DNA from 3 places in the Clostridioides sp. ES-W-0016-02 genome. Region 3 is predicted to be linked to each of the others. Evidence: riboswitches for the same ligand, from Rfam matches in the RefSeq annotation. Region 3 holds a riboswitch; each other region holds the start of a gene.
What was found. A riboswitch is a leader RNA that binds a small molecule or an ion and turns the genes downstream of it on or off. The one in region 3 is predicted to bind S-adenosylmethionine.
Positions count from the first base shown of each region.

Region 1: it holds a riboswitch for S-adenosylmethionine, as region 3 does, so the genes downstream of both, IC758_RS07415 (methionine ABC transporter ATP-binding protein) here and IC758_RS09655 (O-acetylhomoserine aminocarboxypropyltransferase/cysteine synthase family protein) in region 3, are expected to answer to the same signal.
Region 2: it holds a riboswitch for S-adenosylmethionine, as region 3 does, so the genes downstream of both, metK (methionine adenosyltransferase) here and IC758_RS09655 (O-acetylhomoserine aminocarboxypropyltransferase/cysteine synthase family protein) in region 3, are expected to answer to the same signal.

Region 1 is NZ_CP061361.1:1,527,310-1,534,737, forward strand. Features, by position in the region: gene IC758_RS07375 (ABC transporter permease) at 1-286, shown strand, start outside; gene IC758_RS07380 (ABC transporter ATP-binding protein) at 279-1,010, shown strand; gene IC758_RS07385 (NrtA/SsuA/CpmA family ABC transporter substrate-binding protein) at 1,044-2,006, shown strand; gene IC758_RS07390 (DUF3793 family protein) at 2,122-2,718, opposite strand; gene IC758_RS07395 (hypothetical protein) at 2,963-3,562, shown strand; gene IC758_RS21205 (cysteine-rich KTR domain-containing protein) at 3,715-3,813, opposite strand; gene IC758_RS07405 (alpha/beta fold hydrolase) at 3,840-4,646, opposite strand; gene IC758_RS07410 (TetR/AcrR family transcriptional regulator) at 4,662-5,228, opposite strand; SAM riboswitch class I at 5,887-5,993, shown strand; gene IC758_RS07415 (methionine ABC transporter ATP-binding protein) at 6,112-7,077, shown strand; gene IC758_RS07420 (methionine ABC transporter permease) at 7,070-7,428, shown strand, end outside.
Region 2 is NZ_CP061361.1:179,834-187,261, forward strand. Features, by position in the region: gene IC758_RS01215 (rod shape-determining protein) at 1-783, shown strand, start outside; gene fabZ (3-hydroxyacyl-ACP dehydratase FabZ) at 799-1,227, shown strand; gene yyaC (spore protease YyaC) at 1,372-1,881, opposite strand; SAM riboswitch class I at 2,070-2,173, shown strand; gene metK (methionine adenosyltransferase) at 2,310-3,503, shown strand; gene IC758_RS01235 (hypothetical protein) at 3,838-4,935, shown strand; gene IC758_RS01240 (ATP-dependent RecD-like DNA helicase) at 5,207-7,426, shown strand.
Region 3 is NZ_CP061361.1:1,988,903-1,996,330, reverse strand. Features, by position in the region: gene ftsH (ATP-dependent zinc metalloprotease FtsH) at 152-1,969, opposite strand; gene IC758_RS09670 (MarR family winged helix-turn-helix transcriptional regulator) at 2,000-2,443, opposite strand; gene IC758_RS09665 (TetR/AcrR family transcriptional regulator) at 2,742-3,374, opposite strand; gene IC758_RS09660 (homoserine O-succinyltransferase) at 3,527-4,417, opposite strand; gene IC758_RS09655 (O-acetylhomoserine aminocarboxypropyltransferase/cysteine synthase family protein) at 4,447-5,712, opposite strand; SAM riboswitch class I at 5,822-5,924, opposite strand; gene IC758_RS09650 (calcium-translocating P-type ATPase, PMCA-type) at 5,978-7,428, opposite strand, start outside.

The sequences.
Region 1 (7,428 bases), 460 kb from region 3:
GAAAAGAATTTTTTGCAAAATAATAATTCCTAATTCTATGTTAGATATTGTTGTTGGACTTAGTTTAGGTCTTGGGTATAGCTTTAGAGCTATAATTGGTGCAGAACTTATTGCGGCTTCTTCAGGTTTAGGATACTTGATTTCTGACGGTAAGGATATGTCAAGAACTGATATTGTACTGGTTGGAATTTTTGTTATTGGTTTTTTAGGTATACTTTCAGATTATCTATTTTCAATGGCAATAGCAAAATTTAGTAAAGGGAAGCAGGTTGATTTAAATGGTTAGAAATGGATTTTTATTAGAGAATATACATAAAAAGTATTTAGTTGATAATAAAGAACATTTAGTGCTTGATGATATATCATTAAGTATATCTAGCGAAGAAATAACGGTTATACTAGGGGAAAGTGGCTGTGGGAAGACAACCTTGCTTAGAATTTTAGCAGGTCTTGAAAGTACTACTAGTGGAAATGTATATTTTTTTAATAATGATAAAAAGTGTATCCCAAAAGTAGGAGTTGTTTTTCAAGAAAGTAGACTAATGCCATGGCTAAATGTAAGTGAAAATATACTTTTACATACTGAAAAAAATAATAGAAATAAAGTTGATTTAGATAGATATTTAAAGATGATGAAACTTGAAAAGTTTAAGAACTCATATCCAAATGAGTTATCAGGAGGAATGGCTCACAGGGTAAGTATTGCAAGAGCTCTTTCTTTTAACCCAGATATTCTATTGATGGATGAGCCATTTGCAGCATTAGATTATTTTACAAGAAGAAAAATGCAAAAAGAAGTAGTAAATATCCATAAAAATACTAAAAAAGGGGTAGTATTTGTAACTCATAATATAGAAGAAGCTATGGAAATAGCAAAGAAAATAATTGTTTTTAGTAAAAATAAAGGGATTAAACAATTTAGTGTCGAAGATGAATATAATAGAGATTTAACTAAAAGCTATTATATAAGCTTAAAAAAAGAAATATTAAGGGAATTGGGGGAGTTTTAAGTGATTAAGACAAACAAAAAAATTTTAGCAGTAATGACATCTTTAGTAATGGTATTGGTTGGGACTGTGGGATGTTCAACCAAAGAAGAGGGTAATAAAGATGTTCCTACAAAAAAAGAGACTAGTTTACCTAAGGAAATAAATTTAACCTATGTGAAGTCTCCACTTAACGTTCCAAGTATACTGGAAAAGAAAGATGATTCATTTGGTAAGGAATTTAAAAAGGATAATATAAAAGTTAATTTTCATGAACTAACAACAGGCCCAGAACAAACTCAGGCACTAGCTGCTGGAGAATTAGACTTTTTACATGCATTAGGTGGAACATCTGCTATAATAGCAGCATCTAATGGAGTTGGACTTAAAGTTACAAATATCTATAGTAGATCACCAAAAGGATATATGCTTATAACTAACAATGAAAATATCAAATCTATAAAAGATTTAAAAGGTAAGAAAATTGTAGGTCCAAAAGGGACTATACTTCATCAATTATTGATTGCTGCACTTGCTAAGGAAGGTTATACGATAGATGATGTTGAATATGTAAACATGGATATTCCTAGTGCTGCCTCTGCATTAGAAAGTAAAAGTGCAGATGTTGCAATGCTTGCAGGGCCAGTGGCTTTAAAAACAATAAATGCAGGTAGCAAAATGATAGTAAATGGAGAAGGTTTAGTTAGTGGAATAATAGTTACTGCAGTAAGTGATGATTTTGCTCAAAAATATCCTGAATTAGTAAAAAGATTTATGAAAGTTCATGAAGATACTTTAAAATATATGGATGAGAATAAAGATAAGGTAATGGAAGAGGTATCAAAAGAAGTTGGTTTAACTTTAGATGAAACAAAGGAAATGTATTCTTGGTATGATTTTAGTTCTAAGATAACAGATAAGGACATAAAAGAGTTAGAGGATACACAAGAATTCTTGATGTCTAATGGAATGCAAGAAAAGAAAATAAATATTAAAGATATGTTATATAACCAAAATTAGTATATTAAGAAATTAGCATATTAAAATAGAAAATACATCCTTAAGTTATTGTGATAATAACATGATAAAAAAGGATGTATTTTTATTTTTAATTATTTTATAGAATAAAATCTAATTAGAAACAGCTTACTATTTTATCTACACTTATGTAGTCAAGTAATTTTCTCATTTTTTTACGATGAAGCAAGAACTTAGAATATGTGTCTTCTGATTGTTTTGGATCACCATAAACTTTCCAATACCTAATCATAGAAACTTCATAGTTACTATATCCCATAAATCCAATTACATCTTTAAGGGGATATCCTAAAAAAATACCTATTTCATCAGGAAAAGTATCAGTTTTAAGCTTTTCAACTAGATGCTCTAAATAAGCATTTACATTAGTATTTTGTTTGTATCCTAAAAACTTCAAGAAATTTACTGTTTTTTTACATTTTAATCTTTCTGACAATGCTGTTTTATTTACAAATAAAATTTTTAATCCTTTTTTTTCTTTATCAATAACTATAAAATCTATTCTTTTACAATTATATAGATATTTGTAAATATCATTAATTTTTTCCTCTCTATTTACATCAGTAAATGAAATATTTATTATTTCAGCAGGTTTAGAGCCTAAAAAAACTGGACCTAAAACTTCTAAAAGCCATTTTATATATGATGATTCAATTTTATTCTTACAACAAAATTGTGAATTGCAACAATGCATAAAAGATAACCTCCTTCAAATGAAAATTAATATCAATTAATTAAATTATACTATGAATGATAATCAATATCAATAATAAAATTATATTTTTTTTATTAATTACTTATCTATTATAATTTCCCAAAAAATAAATTATAAATTGTTTAATTTTAGTAAATAAAAAATAAAAATATAGAAATACTAAATTGAGAAAGAACTTTATTAAAACTTTTTGTAATATAAAACATCTAGGAGGATAATAAAAATGAAATTAAAAAGAACTTTATTTGTAGGACTAGCGTTAGTATTAGCTATAGGTATGACTGCTTGTACTAAAAAAACTGAAAAACCAAATGAAAATGCAGGAAAAAATCCAAATGAATCAGTAAACAACAATGAAGGTTATATGAATTATTATTCAACAAGCTATAATGATTATATAGCAGGTTTAAATAGATATTCTATTTATGATACTCCAGAAAGTATAAATAATCAATTTAAAGATAAAGAATATCCAGGAAATGAAAAATATTTAAGTGATGTAAAGGCTGCATACAAAGACAGTAGAGACAAAATACAATCATTTGTAACATCTCTTAAAAAAGATGGTAAAACAGAAGATGCTGAATTAAAGAAAATGAATGATGAATTAATAACTGAAGGTGAAAGATTAGTAAAAGATATAGATGCTAGATTAGAGAAATTAGATAAAGTATCTGATGAAGATATGAAAAAAGGTCAAAATGACTTTATGAAACTAGTTCATGGAACAGAAGATGTTGGAAATGATATAGGTAGTGGTTTTAGAAAAATGATAAAAGACATGAATGATAGATTAGGAATAACAGGAAATAATAAAAAATAGTAGAATAACCTGCCAATATCAACAATAAAAATTATTTTATAAAGCGCTGTAAAGCCACACGAACACTATGTTTGTGTGGCTTTATGTGTTTCTATTTTAGTTGCTTAAAAATTCCGTTTTACGCCTATTTGATTTCAATATTCAATGATGGCTTATAAAAACAGTAAAAAAATATAAAACGAGAAATTTTCAGGTATAGTATCTAATCGAATTTTTAGCCTTGTTTTGTTGCCACATACAGGATAGCGTATCTACTCTATTTTTATAATGCTTTACTTTATTTCGATAAATAATTTAGAACACGATTATTAAAATCTTTTGCTTCCTCATACGCAGCATGTCCAAGACCTTTATATATAAATAATTCGCTGTCCTTAATTTTATCAGTTAATTCAACAGAAGAAGTTACACCAACTATCTTATCGTTATCGCCCCCAATTATCAAAGTGGGACATATAATATTATTCAACTCCATATATGCATCATGCTGAATACAAGAGGATGCTTGTATGAGAAACCGTCTAAAATCTTTAGGTTTACCGATTTTCCCAAGCAAGGGGTAAAGAAAACGATATTTTTTTAGATAATTCTCTGAATAAGAATTTTCTGATATGTCAATCATTAGATACTTATATTTTTCTTGCTCTGCCAATGTAATCCAATTCCCAACAACTTCTTGTATGTTTTTATTCTGCTTTGATAGCGTAACTGCTAGTACGAGTTTCTCAATTAAATCGGGATAATCAATAGCAAGGTATTGTGCTATCATTCCACCTTGAGAAATACCTAAAACTTTAGCTTTAGTGATACCAAGTATTTTCATGGCTTTCGCTTGGTCTTTAGCCATATCTCGTGTAGAATAACCTTCTTTTAAATGGTTTTTTCTGCTAAAAACATATACTTTATAGTCTTTGGCGTACATGCGATATGCGATAGCCATTGTAATAGCCATTCTTTTGACTGTGGTTAATCCATCGCCTAGTCCAGGAAGCATGATTAAAATATCACTACCATTTCCAAAAGAGATATAGTCCATATCTGTATCGTCAATGCTGACGCATCCACCTTTTGCCTTCCAAAACATAACTGTATCCTCCTTTTATTTTAAAAGCCCCATTTTTAATATTTCCAGATATTCTGTTAGACTTTTTACATATTCATTTTGTATGTGTTCGAATGAATAGTTATCTATTTGAGTACTTACTAAAAAAGAATCGTTAAAACCTTTTAGAAACCACTTCAAAATGTCGATAGTTTTCTGCTTATGCCAACGAAAATTACTCAAATCAATATCTTTAACTAGATTGTCATATACATCAAATTCCTTAATACTATATCGTTCTATGGTCTTTTGGTAAATCTCAGTATCACTTCTTGTAAATGCACCTATTAACAATTTTGCTTTTTCAGGATTTTGAATATACCAAGAAAATTCTAAAGCAGAATATTCAATTATTCGTTGGAATAACTCTGGTGAAATGGCGATTGTCTTTTTTTCTAAACTTTCAATAAAGTCTGCTGTGACGATATCAAGTATGAAAAAATACAATTCTTCTTTAGTAGAAAAATATTTAAACAAGCTACCTTTACTAATACCAGAGCTTTTAACTATTCTATTGGTGGAACTATTTGTATAACCATATGTTGCAAATTCAGATATTCCCACACTAATAATATTCCTTTGTTTGTCTTCATTAAGCTCAAAAAATAATTTTGTAGGCATGATATCTCCTTATGTAATGACCGACTGGTCATTTCCGTTGTACAATATTAGTGACCATGTGGTCACTGATATTTAGTATACTTATTAGTCACTTACTTGTCAATGAGTTTTTCAAAAAAATGTTACAAGTGGAGATATTATAATGCTTTATTACAATCTTTTCTTACATAGTGACGTATTTGGTTTTTGCCTGCCAACGAGACTGTATTTAAAGTTCCAATAACTCCAGTTCAGATGATTAATATTTTCACAAATATTTAATTCGCATTTTAAAATAGTTCGTTTTTATTTTTTACTCCAAGTTCTTTGCAAATAAGTTCTTTATATGCTTCTACTTTTGCTGGAAAATCACTAACATTCTACTCGAAGAAATCCACATCCAAATAGAAATTAGATAGAACAAGTATCAGTTTTGTCAAAATAATTGAAAGAGTAGTATCTTGATATCCATTTTCTAAACTGATATGAGGTTTTATGAACTTTGTTTTCAATTCAGAATAATAAAAAATAAAAATTTCAAATAAATTTATTGACAAATATTATTAATAAATATATTATATATAACATAGCAAGAAATGATAATCGAATCAAATTAAATAACGTCTTATCAAGAGTGGTGGAGGGACTGGCCCTTTGAAACCCGGCAACCAGTATATTTTATATACATTGGTGCTAAATCCTGCAACTAATATAGTTGATAGATGAGTATAAATAGCTTTCTAAGCCTGAGTTTATACTCAGGCTTTTATTTTGTTAGATACAAATTTAAAATACATAAATAAAAATAAACATACAAATTGAGCAGAATATGTGGGGAGGAAATTTTATGATTAGCATAAAAAATGTTAATAAGTATTATGGAAAGACTCAAGTACTTAAAGATGTAAGTATTGAGATAGAATCTGGAGAAATTTTTGGAATAATAGGTCATAGTGGTGCTGGAAAATCAACACTACTTAGATGTATAAATGGGCTAGAAGAATATCAAGAAGGTAGTGTGCTTGTATCTAATAAGGAAGTAAAGTCATTAAATGAAAAGCAAATGAGGGATTTAAGAAAAGAGCTAGGTATGATTTTTCAACACTTTTCATTACTTGAAAGAAAAACAGTGTTTGATAATGTAGCATTACCTTTAGAGTGCTTTGGATATACAAAGGCAGAAATAAAAAAAAGAGTTTTAGAGTTACTAGAAGTGGTTGGTATATCTGAAAAGAAAAATGATAAACCAAGAAACTTAAGTGGTGGTCAAAAACAGAGAGTTGCAATTGCTAGGGCTTTAGCACTAAACCCACAAGTACTTCTTTGTGATGAAGCAACTTCAGCACTAGACCCAAATACTACAAAATCAATTCTTTCATTACTTGAAGATATAAACAAAAACCTAGGAATAACAATAATAGTTGTAACTCACCAAATGGAAGTTATAAAACAAATTTGTGGAAGAGTGGCAATAATGGAAAATGGAGAGGTATTAGAAATAGGAGATACAGAAGAAATTTTCTTGAGAAATACTAAAGGACTTAGAAAATTAATAGGTGAAGAAAGTATAATTTTACCAAAAGGAACAAATATAAAAATACTATTCCCTAAAGACATTTCTAATGAAGCTATTATTACAACAATGGCAAGAGAGTTAAACATAGATGTATCTATAATATTTGGGAAATTAGAACAATTTAAAGAAGATATTTTAGGTTCACTTATTATAAATGTTTCAGATAAAAGTGGAGATAAAGTAAAACAGTATCTTACAGATAAGGACATAAGATGGGAGGAAATGATAAATGAATAGTCTAATTGATTTTTTAACAACACTATTTCCAAATGCATTACTACAAACTTTATATATGGTCATAGTACCAACTGTAGTGGCAACAATATTAGGATTTATACTAGCAATTATATTAGTAGTGACAAAACCAGATGGATTAAAACCAAATAGTACGATTAATAGTGCACTAGGATTTATAGTAAACATATTTAGAAGTTTCCCATTTATGATACTTATAGTTGCAATGATTCCAATAACAAGATTAATTGTTGGAACAAGTATAGGAGAAACTGCTGCAATAGTACCAATAACTATTGGTGCAGCACCATTTATCGCTAGGATTATAGAAAGTTCATTAAACGAAGTTGATAA
Region 2 (7,428 bases), 1.8 Mb from region 3:
TTAAAATCTTTTATAGATAAGATAGTTGATAAAAAGGGATTTGGAAGATTTTTCATGCCTAGAATTATGGTATGTGTGCCAACAGGTGTTACAGAAGTAGAAAAGAGAGCAGTAGAGGATGCTACTAGACAAGCTGGGGCTAGAGAAGTGTATATCATAGAAGAGCCAATAGCAGCAGCTATAGGAGCTGGTGTAGACATATCACAACCTAATGGTAATATGATTATAGATATTGGTGGAGGAACTGTAGATATAGCCGTAATATCACTAGGGGGAGCAGTTGTAAGTGAATCTATAAAAGTTGGCGGAGACCGATTTGATGATGCTATAGTTAAGTACATGAAAAAACAACATAATCTTCTTATTGGAGAAAGAACCGCAGAAAAAATTAAGTTTGAAATTGGTTCTGCATTTAAGAGAGAAGAAGAAAAGTATATGAAAATAACAGGAAGAAATCTGATTACAGGTCTTCCTAGTTCTATAACTATAAACTCAGCAGAAATGTTAGAAGCCCTTAGAGAATGTGTTGAACAAATAGTTGTTGCAACTCATGCTGTTTTAGAAAAAACACCACCTGAATTAGCAGCAGACATAGGTGATGTTGGTATAATAATGACTGGCGGAGGCTCATTATTATATGGATTAGATAAGATAATAGAACAGAGAACAGGAATAACTGTTACAATAGCAGATGAACCACTATCTTGTGTTGCGAAAGGAACAGGGATTGCTTTGGGCTCAATAGATTTACTTGAAACAGGTGGGTCTTTCAAAAGAAAATAATTAGGAGAGTTTAAAATGTTAAATATAGATGAAATAAAAGAACTAATACCACATAGATATCCATTTTTATTAGTGGACAAGATTACAGAGTTAGAAGTTGGAAAAAGAGCTGTTGGTATAAAAAATGTAACAGTTAATGAACCATTTTTTCAAGGTCATTTTCCAAATTACCCATTGATGCCAGGAGTGCTGATAGTAGAAGCTCTAGCACAAGTGTGTGGAGTAGCAATGATGTCTTTGGAAGAAAATAAAGGGAAATTAGGTGTATTTGCTGGTATTGATAAAGTTAGAATCAAGAGAGAAGTAAGACCAGGAGATACATTGACTATGGAAGTTGAAATGACAACGCTTAGAAGAAATATAGCAAAAGCAGATGCTAAAGCTTATGTTGGTGAAGAACTTGTCTGTAAAGGTGAGTTAATGTTTGCTCTAGTAGAAAAATAAAATTTTTAAAAATGAAAAGCATTAAAACAGAAGAATAAATATCAAAATAAAAAGGTAGATAATTTGGAGTATTTATTAAATTAAATACTCTATAGTATCTACCTTTTTAATACAAAAAATTTTATCAGTTACCTTATATAAGATTTAAGTAGATACCAATAGTGCTAAGGCTATTGTTTCAGCTAAGTCTAGTATAAAGCTAAGACGTATATTATTAAATGAAAGTCTGTTATTTTCATCAATTTTATCTACAATCCCTACTATAGAATAATTTCCTATTTGAGGTAGTTTTTTTCCCACACCTTTTCCGGGCAGGATAGGTCCTTCTCTAATCTGTATATTGCCTATGTTACTCTGTGACCCCAAGCAAGCATCTATAGCCAAGAAGTTACCTTGCATATGTGTATTTTTTATAGTATCTAAAGACTCATATATATTTAAGGCGTGAATAGGGTTATCTAGTGTACCGTAAACGGGGTATTTAAATTTACTGTTTTTAAGTATTGTTCCAACTAAAGGGCCTAAAGTATCACCTATAGCCCTGTCTGTTCCTATGCAAACAACAATCGTATTTTCATTAATTATGGTTTTGAGAACTGAACTTAGCATCTGTATAACATCATCATCGCTGTAATTTACTTTAGCTAAATACAATAGGAACACCCCCTTCAAAAAAATATATGAATAAAAAACACTAAAAAGACCTAACTTTAAATTTCAGATAGAGATAATATTTTATTTGTCTCACAAAAAAAGTAATGGCAAAAATATGGCTAAAAATCTTGACAAAATTTTAAAAAAATAGTAAGCTAATAAAGTAAAATAAAACTTAAATCTTGATTACCTTATCAAGAGCGGCTGAGGGATAGGCCCTGTGAAGCCCAGCAACCACCCAAATGGGAAAAGGTGCTAATTCCTACAAGACAAAAGTCTTGAAAGATGAGGTCAGTTAATTAGTATGCGATTACGATTATTAACCTCTTCTTATAAGGAGAGGTTTTTTATTTTGAGTAAAATTTCTAAGAATTGAAGATAAGGTAAAACCTATAATAAAAATTAAGAATGAATAAGGAGGAACAAAAATGGCAAGACATTTATTTACGTCAGAATCAGTTACAGAAGGACATCCTGATAAGATATGTGACCAAATATCAGATTCAATATTAGATGCATTGTTAGAAAAAGACCCACAATCTAGAGTAGCTTGTGAAACTACAGTAACAACAGGCTTAGTTTTAGTAGCTGGAGAAATAAGTACATCTGCTTATGTAGATATACCTAAATTAGTAAGAGAAACAGTAAAAGAAATTGGATATACAAGAGCAAAATATGGATTTGACTGTGACACTTGTGCAGTTATAACTTCTATAGATGAACAATCTGGAGATATAGCTATGGGAGTTGATGAAGGTCTAGAAAGTAAGACTGGAGAAGAAATAGAACAAGAAATAGAAAAAGTAGGAGCTGGAGACCAAGGTATAATGTTTGGATTTGCATGTAATGAAACTCCAGAATTAATGCCACTTCCAATATCATTAGCTCATAAATTATCAAGAAGACTTACAGAAGTTAGAAAGACAGGTTTAGTTGATTATTTAAGACCAGATGGAAAAACTCAAGTTACTGTTGAATATGAAGGAAATAAAGCTGTAAGAGTACATACAGTTCTTATATCAGCTCAGCATTGTGAAACAGTATCAAATGATAAGATAAGACAAGATTTAATTGAGCATGTTATAAAATCAGTTATACCAGCTGAATTACTTGATGAAGATACTAAAATTTATATAAACCCAACAGGCAGATTCGTTATAGGAGGACCTCAAGGGGATACAGGTCTTACAGGAAGAAAAATAATAATAGACACTTATGGTGGATATTCTAGACATGGTGGAGGAGCTTTTTCAGGAAAAGACCCTACAAAAGTTGATAGATCTGCTGCTTATGCTGCTAGATATGTTGCTAAAAATATTGTTGCGGCTGGACTTGCAGATAAATGTGAGATAGAACTTGCATATGCTATAGGTATAGCTAGACCATTATCTATATTTATAGATACTTTTGGGACAGGTAAAGTTTCAGAAGAGAAGCTTGTTGAACTAGTAAACAAACACTTTGATTTAAGACCAGGAGCAATAATAAGAGATTTAGATTTAAGAAAGCCTCTTTACAAAAAGGTTGCTGCTTATGGTCACTTTGGTAGAACGGATATAGATTTACCATGGGAAAGAACTGATAAAGTAGAACAATTAAGAAAAGATGCATTAGGTGAATAATGCTTAGATAAGAAGCTGCTAGAATGTAATTTTAAAATTACGTTTTAGCAGTTTTTTATTTTATGATTAAATATATTTAATAAATACTAATTTTCAATCATATAATAAATAAACATTATTTAGTGAGATTAATATATTTCATTATATAATATTGCATTAAATTAATACATAGTAGAAGGAATATGTTAAAAACTGGTTAAGATTTCGTTAAGTAATGTTAAATAATTCAAAAAATATTGAAAAGCATCAATAATACAACTAATATAGTCTTAATAAACTTACATTAAATTTTACTTATTAAAAAATTTATTTTATTTAGGAGGGAGTAGTGTGTATGTCGGATAAAATAAACATCAAAATGGTTATAAGTTTTGCTGGAGCATATGTAGCGACTGTAATAGGTTCTGGATTTGCAACTGGTCAAGAGATAGTACAATTCTTTACGTTTTATGGGTATGCTGGAATTATAGGAGGAATAATATCTATGGTATTATTCTCATGGTTTGGAGCAGAAGTTATAGAAAAAGGGAGAGAATTAAAGCTTAAAGAACCAATAAAGATTTATCAGGTATATTGTGGAAAATATCTTGGTACATTTTTTGAGTGGTTTGGACCATTGTTTTTGTTTGGTACATTAGTAATAATGATTGCAGGAGCAGGAGCTACATTATCAGAGTATTATGGTCTAAATCCATATGTAGGTAGAATTGGTATGGCAATCGTTTCCCTAATAACTGTATCTCTAGGTTTGACAAGGCTTTCAAAGATACTAGGTAATATAGGTCCTATAATAATAATATTTACACTTTTAGTAGGAGCAATTAGTCTATTTAGTAATATTGGTGCTTTATCAAATGCAGGAGCTATAATTGATAGTCTAAACGTTAAAACTGCTACATCAAATGGATATTTCTCAGGTGTACTTTATACTTGCTATAATGTAATAATAGTAATAACATTTTTAACTGGAATGGGAGCTTCAGCAAAAAATAAGAAAGATGCTGTATGGGGAGGTATAGTAGGTGGAGTAGCCCTTATGGCAGCTGCTATAATGATGAATCTAGCATTACTTTCAGATGTAGGAAATATATACACAAAAGAAATACCAGCTCTTTATTTAGCTGACAAGATATCTCCAATTATAGGTATTTTATTCTCAGTAGTACTTTTATTAGGAATATATACTACAGCTGTACCATTATTATGGTCAGTAACTAATAGATTTGTGGAAGATGACCATCCTAAATTTAAAATAATAACAGTAGTAGTAAGCATATTAGCATGTATAGGAGGATTATTACCATTTGATAAGCTTGTAGGGACATTATATCCATATACAGGTTATATGGGAATTTTAATTTTACTATGTATGCTTTATCGAAGAATTACCAAAACTGAAGGATACAAGGAAAATAAATCTGAGGTAAATTAATATCAAAATAAATTTGTGAAATTTAATCTATGTTTTAGAAGTAAGCTGGTTGAAATAAAATAATTATTTATATATGGTACCTTTACTTTAAGGTACCATATTTTTAGGGTGCAGATTTTTTTTGTTTCTGATAAAATGTATAATAGTTAGAAATTAAGTTAAGTATAAAAATATAGAAAAATTTTCTGATAGAATCCTATCATAGAACTTAATATATTTAAGTATACTAACATACGAACGGAACAATTATTAGTATTTTTAGGAGATAAAAATGGAAAAATTAGAAGGAATGATAAGTGAGATAGTCTTTAAAAATGAAGATAATGGCTATACAATAGCTCATCTGGTAAATGAAAATGATGAAATTGTTGTTGTAGGATGTATGCCTACTTTAGCAATGGGAGAGAGTATAGAGGTTGAAGGTAAATGGGTAAACCACAAAATTTATGGAACTCAATTTGAAGTGAATAGTTTTATGCCAGTGACACCATCATCTTTGGAAGGAATTTATGTTTACTTATCTTCTGGTATGATACATGGAATTGGCGAAAAAATGGCTAAGAGAATAATTGATAAGTTTGGTGTTGACACACTAGATATAATACAAAACTACCCAGAAAAATTACAAGAAGTAGAGGGGATAGGTAGTAAAAAGGTAAAGCAAATAGTAAAGAGTTATGAAGAAGATAGAGAACTAAGAAACATAATAATTGAACTATCTCCTTTTGGAATAACACCCAATTACTGTCTAAAAATATATAAAAAATATAAAAGTAGTGCAATAGAAATTATAAATAAAAATCCATATCAGCTTGCTGAAGACATAAGAGGAATAGGGTTTAAAGTAGCTGATAGTATAGCTAATAAAATTGGTATAGATAAGAATTCTAAAGATAGAATATGCCAAGGAATATTATATACCTTAAATAAATCACTAAGTAATGGGCATACATATTTGCCAGAACATATTCTAATACAAGATTCGGAAAAATTGTTGGAGTTAAGTGGAGACATAGTAAAAGAATGTGTAATGATGTTGGTATATAATCAAAAAATACATATAGAAAAAGTAAATAATGAAAATCTCATATATCTTATGCCATACTATTTGTCTGAAAATGGAGTATGTAGTCAAATAGTAAAATTGTCGCAGTATGAATTTGAAGATTTGAATATAGATATAGAAAATGAAATTAAAATTTTAGAAGATGATAAGAATATTAAGTTAGCAGAGAAGCAAGTTTTAGCAGTTAAAGAATCTGTGAACAGTGGCGTATTAATTATAACTGGTGGGCCAGGTACTGGAAAAACTACCACTATTAATGCAATTATAGATATATTTGAAAATAATGGGAAAAGTGTAACTTTAGCTGCTCCAACGGGAAGAGCAGCTAAGAGAATGAGTGAAACTTCTAATAAAGAAGCAAAGACTATACATAGATTATTAGAAATGGGATTTTCAACAGATGATGATTTAACATTTTTTAAAGATGAAGAAGACCCAATAAATTCAGATGTAATAATAGTCGATGAAGTATCAATGGTAGATATTATCTTAATGTATAATTTACTTAGAGCAATAAAATCAGGAACAAGAGTAATATTAGTTGGGGATAGCGACCAATTACCTTCTGTAGGTGCAGGCAATGTACTTAAGGACATGATAGATTCAAATATTATAAATGTAGTCAAATTAAATGAAATATTTAGACAAGCTCAACAAAGTATGATAATTGTGAATGCGCATAAGATAAATAATGGAGAACCACTTCATTTAAATACAAAGGGAAAAGACTTCTTTTTTATAAGAAAATCAACAAATGAAGAGATATTAAATGAAATAATAGGTTTGGTAAATGAAAGATTACCTAAATTTTATAATGTCGATAAACTAAAAGATATACAAGTGTTATCTTCAATGAGAAAAGGAGAGCTAGGAGTTACCAATCTTAATATAGAGTTACAAAAGTATCTTAACAAAAAGGAGAAGTTTAAAGTAGAAGAAAGTTTTTCTAAAAGGTTGTTTAGAGTTGGTGACAAGGTAATGCAAGTAAAAAATAATTATACAAAAAAGTGGGAGACAGAAGACCAAAAGGAAAGTGGGGAAGGTATATATAATGGAGATATAGGCTATGTATATCATATAGATAAGGATAAGAAAACTATTTATGTACTATTTGACCAAACTAAAATGGTATCATACTTATATGATGAATTAGATGAGATTGACCATAGTTTTTGTACAACCATACATAAAAGTCAAGGAAGTGAATTCCCAGTCGTAGTGATACCAATAACTTGGGCTCCTCCTATGTTACTAAGTCGTAATTTATTATATACAGCAGTGACAAGAGCAAAAAAATTAGTTGTGTTAGTTGGAGATGTGAAATATTTGGAATATATGATAAAAAATAACAGAGTAAATCAAAGATATTCAAACTTAGGATATAAGTTAAACAAATTCAAACAAGAAGGGCTGTTGATAGAGTAAAT
Region 3 (7,428 bases):
TTTTTATTTTTTACACAGTCATTTTTATCGATTCTCTTGTTTTGATTTATATAGATATTTATTTATATTTTATTGAAAATACATTAACATTTTTAAATATACAAATATATCTTTAAATAAAACTATTACTACAATCTTTATTTCAACATGGTTACTTTAAATTCAGTATTTCCATGAACTCATCACCTGTAATTGTCTCTTTTTCTAATAAATATTCAGCAAGTTCATGTAGCTTATCAATATTATTCTCTAAAATCTCAATTGCTTTTTTATGACAAGTCTTTACTATTCTAAATACTTCTTCATCAATTTTAGCTGCAGTATCTGAAGAACAAGCAAGAGAAGAGTCTCCTCCTAGGTACTGATTACTTACTGTTTCAAGAGCAACCATATCAAATTCCTCACTCATACCAAGACGAGTAACCATAGCTCTTGCAATCTTAGTAGCTTGCTCTATATCATTTGATGCACCTGATGTGCAAGTATCAAAAATAACTTCTTCAGCAGCACGACCACCTGTAAAAGTAGTTATTTTATCAATGGCTTCCTCTTTGGACATAAGTACACTTTCATCTTCTGCAACTTGCATAGTATAACCCAATGCACCTGAAGTCCTAGGTATTATTGTAATTTTATGGACAGGTGCAGAATGTTTCTGCATTGCAGCAACAAGTGCATGACCTATTTCATGGTAAGCTATGATTTTCTTTTCTTTATCAGAAATCACAGCTCCTTTACGTTGATATCCTGCAATTACAGTCTCAACAGATTCCTCAAAATCTTGTTGCTCTACTACATCTCTGCCAGACTTAACTGCTAAAAGTGCTGCTTCATTTACAATATTTGCAAGTTCTGCTCCAGATGCACCTGATGTAGACCTAGCAATTGCATTATAATCTATATTTGAGTCTACATTTACATTTTTAGCATGTACCTTTAAGATAGCTTCTCGTCCTCCAAGGTCTGGAAGTTCAACTGGTATACGTCTATCAAATCGTCCTGGGCGAAGTAATGCTTTATCAAGACTATCAGGTCTATTCGTTGCAGCTAGTATTACTACACCTATTCCACCATCAAATCCATCCATTTCACTTAATAATTGATTTAAAGTTTGTTCACGTTCATCATTTCCGCCTATTCCACTTCCATTATCACGCTTTTTACCTATAGTATCAATTTCATCTATAAACACTATACATGGAGCTTTTTCTTTAGCTTGTTTAAATAAATCACGTATTCTAGATGCTCCCATACCTACAAACATCTCAACAAATTCAGAACCAGATATTGAGAAAAATGGTACATCTGCTTCACCTGCCACAGCTTTTGCAAGTAGTGTCTTTCCTGTTCCTGGAGGCCCTACTAAAAGTGCACCTTTTGGCATTTGTGCTCCTATTTTTTTGTATTTTTCTGGATTGTGTAAGAAATCTACTATCTCGCTTAGAGCTTCTTTTGCCTCATCTTGACCAGCTACATCATTAAATCTTTTTCCACTTTGAGCAGATACATACATTTTGGCATTACTCTTTCCAAATTGCATACTATTGCCACCCATTCGTTTTTGCATTGATTTCATCATTAAATTACCAAATAGCATAAGAATACCTATAGGTACTATCCATGTAAGTAAAATACTCAAAAGAGGTGAATTTTCTTTAGGAATAATCTTAGTAAATTCTACTTTTGCATCTTTTAATCTATCAACTAGTTCTGGGTCATCCATTCTACCAGTTATGTATATATTTTTATCCTTACTACTAGATGGGCTTATTGCAATTTTATTACTTTCTATTTCAACAGATTTAACCTTTCCTGAATCTAACATTGTAAGAAATTTTCCATAATCAATCTCAACCATTTTTTTATCCATTAGACTTGGAAATATTAAAGCATTTAAAAACATTACTACTATTATTATTATTGTATAATAATAGAGTATTGACCTCTTTTGTGGTTTGTGTTCATCCATAATTTTGTTCTCCTTTAAATTAATTTTATGTTATTTGCAATCAATATGAGTTAAAAGCTTATTTAATTTTTCTAAGCCCTCTATTATATCTTCCATATCTTGCAATTTTTCACTAGTCATATTTTCAAAATAGTCATCAAAAATACTACTTGAAATATTTTCTTGTATATCCAGCGATTTTTCTGTAACTTTAACTTTTACAATTCGTTGGTCTTCTTTATCTCTTATACGATTTAAAAATCCATTTTTTTCGAGTCTTTGACATATTACTGACACATTGCTATTTGTCATATTCAAATTTTTACCTAAATCACTTATTTTTTTCTCTCCATGTTCACATAGTTCTGATAAAATCAAAGCTTGTACTGCTGTAATCCCAAGTGGTTGATAGAACTGACTTAATGAAGTTGTAAATTTGATATTTATATCTCTAGTTAATTCTAGCAGTGCTTTTTTAAAACTTATCTCATCCATATAAATTCTCCCTGTAAAAATACTTTATTTTACTAATATTTTTAACTTTAAATTCAAAAATATTTTATAAATAATCCTTAACACTATAAATATTTAATGTATTAAATATTATAGTATTAAGGATTTATTGTCAATAACAATATTGTAACTTCAGTTATAAATAGTTTATCTTATCTTATTGAAATTTTTGAATAAGATATTTTTAATAAAAAATCGATGTATTTATTTTACACCGATTCCTCTCATTTTAATCTTATTCAAAAATAAAAATCTAAAGTTATTTACTATTACAATAAATTTAATCTTCTGTTAACATATTATATACAAAATCAAAACTTCCTTTATGTGCTCCCAAGGTCGTTTCCATAATACAAACAAATGCCTTTGCTTTTTGCAGTATTTCATCATTATCCCAATCAAACATGCCTTTATCAAATATACACTCAGAAGAAACAAGTAAAAACTCTATTGTCTCTTTTGGATATTTTGTATTGAATACACCTTCTCTTATACCTTGTTCTACTACCTCTGTTAATATAGGTGTAAAATTTAAAATAGTTTTGACTATTGTCTTTTGATGCATCTCAGCATTGTTGGGTTGTTGAAATTGGTTAATCACTTTTTCTTTACTTCCTCCAACTTTAGGTCTTTGAGATATTAATATCTGAAAGAACTTTTCAATAACTGGAATATCTGGATTTGAAGCAATTTCTTTCAACATCTTTATATCATTATCTATAATTCTAGTTATAATTTCATCCATTACCTCTTCTTTAGATTTAAAATAGTAATAAAATGTTCCTTTTGCAATTCCAATCTCATTTAAAATATCATTTACAGTAGTTTTTGTATAACCTTTAGTACAAAAAAGCATTTCAGCTGTATCAAGTATTTCATTTTTACGTTCTTCAGGGTCTTTTATAATTCTCATATACTTTCTCCTTTCAATAGACCAACAGTCGGTTTAGTTTTATTATATAAAACTACTTTTATAATGTCAATTTTATAAAATAAAAATAAGGTATAAAGAAGTATGATAATTACTTTTATACCTTATAGATTCTCATATTTTTTAGTTGCGTTTTATATTATTAGATAGTTTTTTATCCAATTTCTAAACAAAAGTTCTGAATGCTTTTTCCATTTAACAGTTGGTTCTTTTGAAGGATCATCATTTATATAATAATTTTTAGGTATTGAGATTTTATCACCTCTATCTACATCTCTTTTATATTCTTTATCTAAAGTGTATTTATCATACTCACTGTGACCCATTACAAATACATCTCTTGAATTTGTAATTATATAAGGACCAGCTTCTTTAGAATGGCTTACAATGCTCAATTCATCATTATTTTTCAAAGTTTCAATATTTACAGTAGTGTGTCTTGAATGTGGAGCAAAAAACTCTTTTTCAAATCCATCTACTATCTTACTATTTTTATCCACTTCATGCTTAAATACTCCAAAACATTTTTGACTTAATGGAAGTTTTTTTACATTGTAGTATTTGTAAAGACCTGCTTGAGCTGCCCAACATATATATAATGTCGATTTAGCCTTTCTTTTAGAATAATCCATAATATCTTTTAGTTCATCCCAATAATCAACTTCTTCAAACTCCATTTGTTCAACTGGAGCTCCTGTTATTATAAAACCATCAAAAGATTCTTTTTTTGCTTCATCAAATGTTTTATAAAAATTCTTAACATATTCATTACAACTTCTTTTACTCTCTCTTGTTGAGATTTTAATAAATTCTACAGATACATTAAAACCTGTCTTGTCTATTCTTCTAAGTAAATCTAGCTCTGTATCTATTTTTATTGGCATTAGATTTAATATAGCTATTTTAGTATCTATATTTTCTTTGTATTCTAAATCTTTATTAAAGTCTTCTTTACAAATTACATCTATTCCTTCATCTAATAATTTATTAATAACAGGTAGTCCCTTTGGTAGTATTAAAGCCATATCTTTTCACTTCTCTTTCTCTTATACTATTAGAAATTTAAAGCTTGATTTAAATCAGCTATTAAATCCTCTACATTTTCTATTCCAACAGATAATCTTATTAGGGAAGGTAATACTCCAGACGCAATTAATTGTTCTTCTGTTAATTGTCTGTGAGTAGTTGAAGCTGGATGTATAACACAAGTTCTTACATCTGATACATGAGTTACTAATGCTGCTATTTGTAGTTTTTCCACAAATTTTTTAGCATTTTCAAGTCCTCCTTTTACTCCAAATGATAAAACTCCACTACATCCTTTTGATAGATATTTCTTGGCATTTCCATAATACTTATTATTTTCAAGCCCTGGATAGTTAATCCAATCTACATTTTTATGTTTTTCTAAAAACTCAGCTATCTTAAGTGCATTTTCACTATGTCTCTCCATTCTAAGATGTAGTGTTTCAATATTTAAATTAGTAAGATATGCGTTAAATGGACTCAGGCAATTTCCATAGTCTCTAAGTAATTGAACTCTTGTTTTAGTAGCATATGCAGCATTGCCAAACTTCTCAGTATAACTTATTCCATGATATGTTGGGTCTGGCTCAACTAATTCTGGAAATTTCCCATTGTCCCAGTTAAAATTTCCACCATCTACTATAATTCCACCAACACTTGAAGCATGGCCATCTAAGTATTTTGTAGTAGAATGAGTGACTATGTTTGCTCCATATTTTAGCGGATTACAAAGTATTGGTGATGCTAATGAGTTATCAACTATAAATGGAACATTAATTCTTTTAGCTACATTTGCTATTTTTTCAAAATCTATAACTTCAAGAGTTGGATTTGCAAGTGTTTCTGCAAATACAACTTTAGTATTTTCATTTGCAAGTTCTACTATTTCATCTTCGCTTGCATCTAAATCAAATGATATTAAATCTATTCCAAATTTTTTAAGACTAGGCCCTAATAAATTAAATGTTCCTCCATATACTTTTGAAGAACAAAGTATACTATCTCCAGATTTACATATATTTAAAACTGCTAACATATTTGCAGATTGACCTGATGATACAGCAACAGATGATACTCCTCCCTCTAACAAACTTATCTTTTCTTCAAAAGCTTGAACTGTAGGATTACTTATTCTGGAATACATATGACCATCAGCTTTTAAATCAAATAAGTCAGCAAGTTGGTCTATACTACTATATTTAAAAGTTGTACTTTGATATAAAGGTAAAACTCTTGGTTCTCCATTTCCTGGCTTATAATTTCCTTGCACACATATTGTTTCTTTGTTATACATTTTTGTATCCCCCTTAGATTTTAATTAAGAAAATTAAACTATTTGTCAGATGAGATTTAAAATAAATAAAGCCTGAGTATATAACTCAGGCTCTGTATAAGCTTAATTATACTCATCTCTCAGCTTTCGCCGCAGGATTTAGCACCAATGTATATAAATATACTGGTTGCCGGGTTTCATAGGGCCAGTCCCTCCACCTCTCTGGATAAGATTTATTTAATTTTTCTATGTTTTATATCTTATATTTTTTTCCTAATTTTGTCAACTATTTTTCATATAATTTTCTTTTAAGAAATTTTCCAACCTCTACTTGCACTACAGACATTATAGCTAAAATCACTGTTACAAGCCACTGTGAGCTATTTAAAACAGTTAAATTAAATGCATCTCTAAAATTAGGGACAAATAATATAACTGCCATAAGCAAAGCAGAAGTTAAAAATGAGATTAAAAGAAATGGGTTTTTAGCACTATTTCTAGTAAACATAGAATCTGTATTTGAACGCTGGCTAAATGCACGCAACATTTGTGAAAATGCTAATACACAGAATGCCATTGTTTGACCTACAGTATGGTTTCCTATATTAAGACCAATTTTATATGCTAAAATGGTCATTATTGCTACAAATATCCCCTGAGTAATAACTCTTTGTACAAGGTTTTTTTCAAACAAACTTTCTGATTTAACAGGCTGATGCTTCATTATATTTCTACTTGGTGGGTCAACTCCAAGAGCAAGAGCTGGAAGAGTTGCTGTTGCAAGGTTTACCCATAGAATATGCACAGCAAGAAGTGGAGTATCCCAGTTTAACAATATTGCAACAAATAGTGTAAGTATCTCTGCTATATTTCCAACAAGCAAGAATTGTATAACCTTTTGTATATTTCTATATACACGTCTACCTTCTTTTATTGCATATGCAATTGTGGTAAAACTATCATCCATTAAAATCATATCTGAAGAATCTTTTGCCACATCTGTACCACTTATACCCATAGCTATACCAATATCAGCAGACTTTAATGCAGGGGAGTCATTTACCCCATCTCCAGTCATTGCTGGTACTTCTCCAATTCTTTTTAGAGACTGTATAATTCTAAGTTTATCAAATGGTGATACACGAGCAAATACTGTCACATTTTTAACAGCTTTATCAAGTTCATCATCACTTAAATTATCAAGTTCATCACCAGATATAACAGTATTTCCTTCATTCCAAATTCCAAGTTCATGAGCTATTGTTGTGGCAGTGACTTTATGGTCACCTGTTATCATTATGGTTCTTATGCCCGCTTCTTTACAAGTTTTTACTGCATCAGTTACCTCGGTTCTTGGTGGGTCAATCATACCAACTATACCAATAAATGTCAAATCATATTCTATGTTTTCACTATCTTCCTTTGGTATCGATAGAATTTCACGCTTAGCAAAACCAAGTACACGTAATGCATCTTTAGACATAGTAAGACATAATTCGTGTATGTTTTTTTTGTCCATCTCTGTAATGTTTCTTTCACCTTTTGATGTTAATATTTTGGTACATAAATGGAGAAGTTCATCCACTGCACCTTTAGTATATGCTGTGATTTTTCCATCTATATCATGAACAGTTGTCATACATTTTCTGTCAGAATCAAAAGGTTGCTCAAATACACGTGGATATTTCTCTTCAAGAGCTTCTTGATCTATTCCAAATTTATTAGCCATAAAAATCA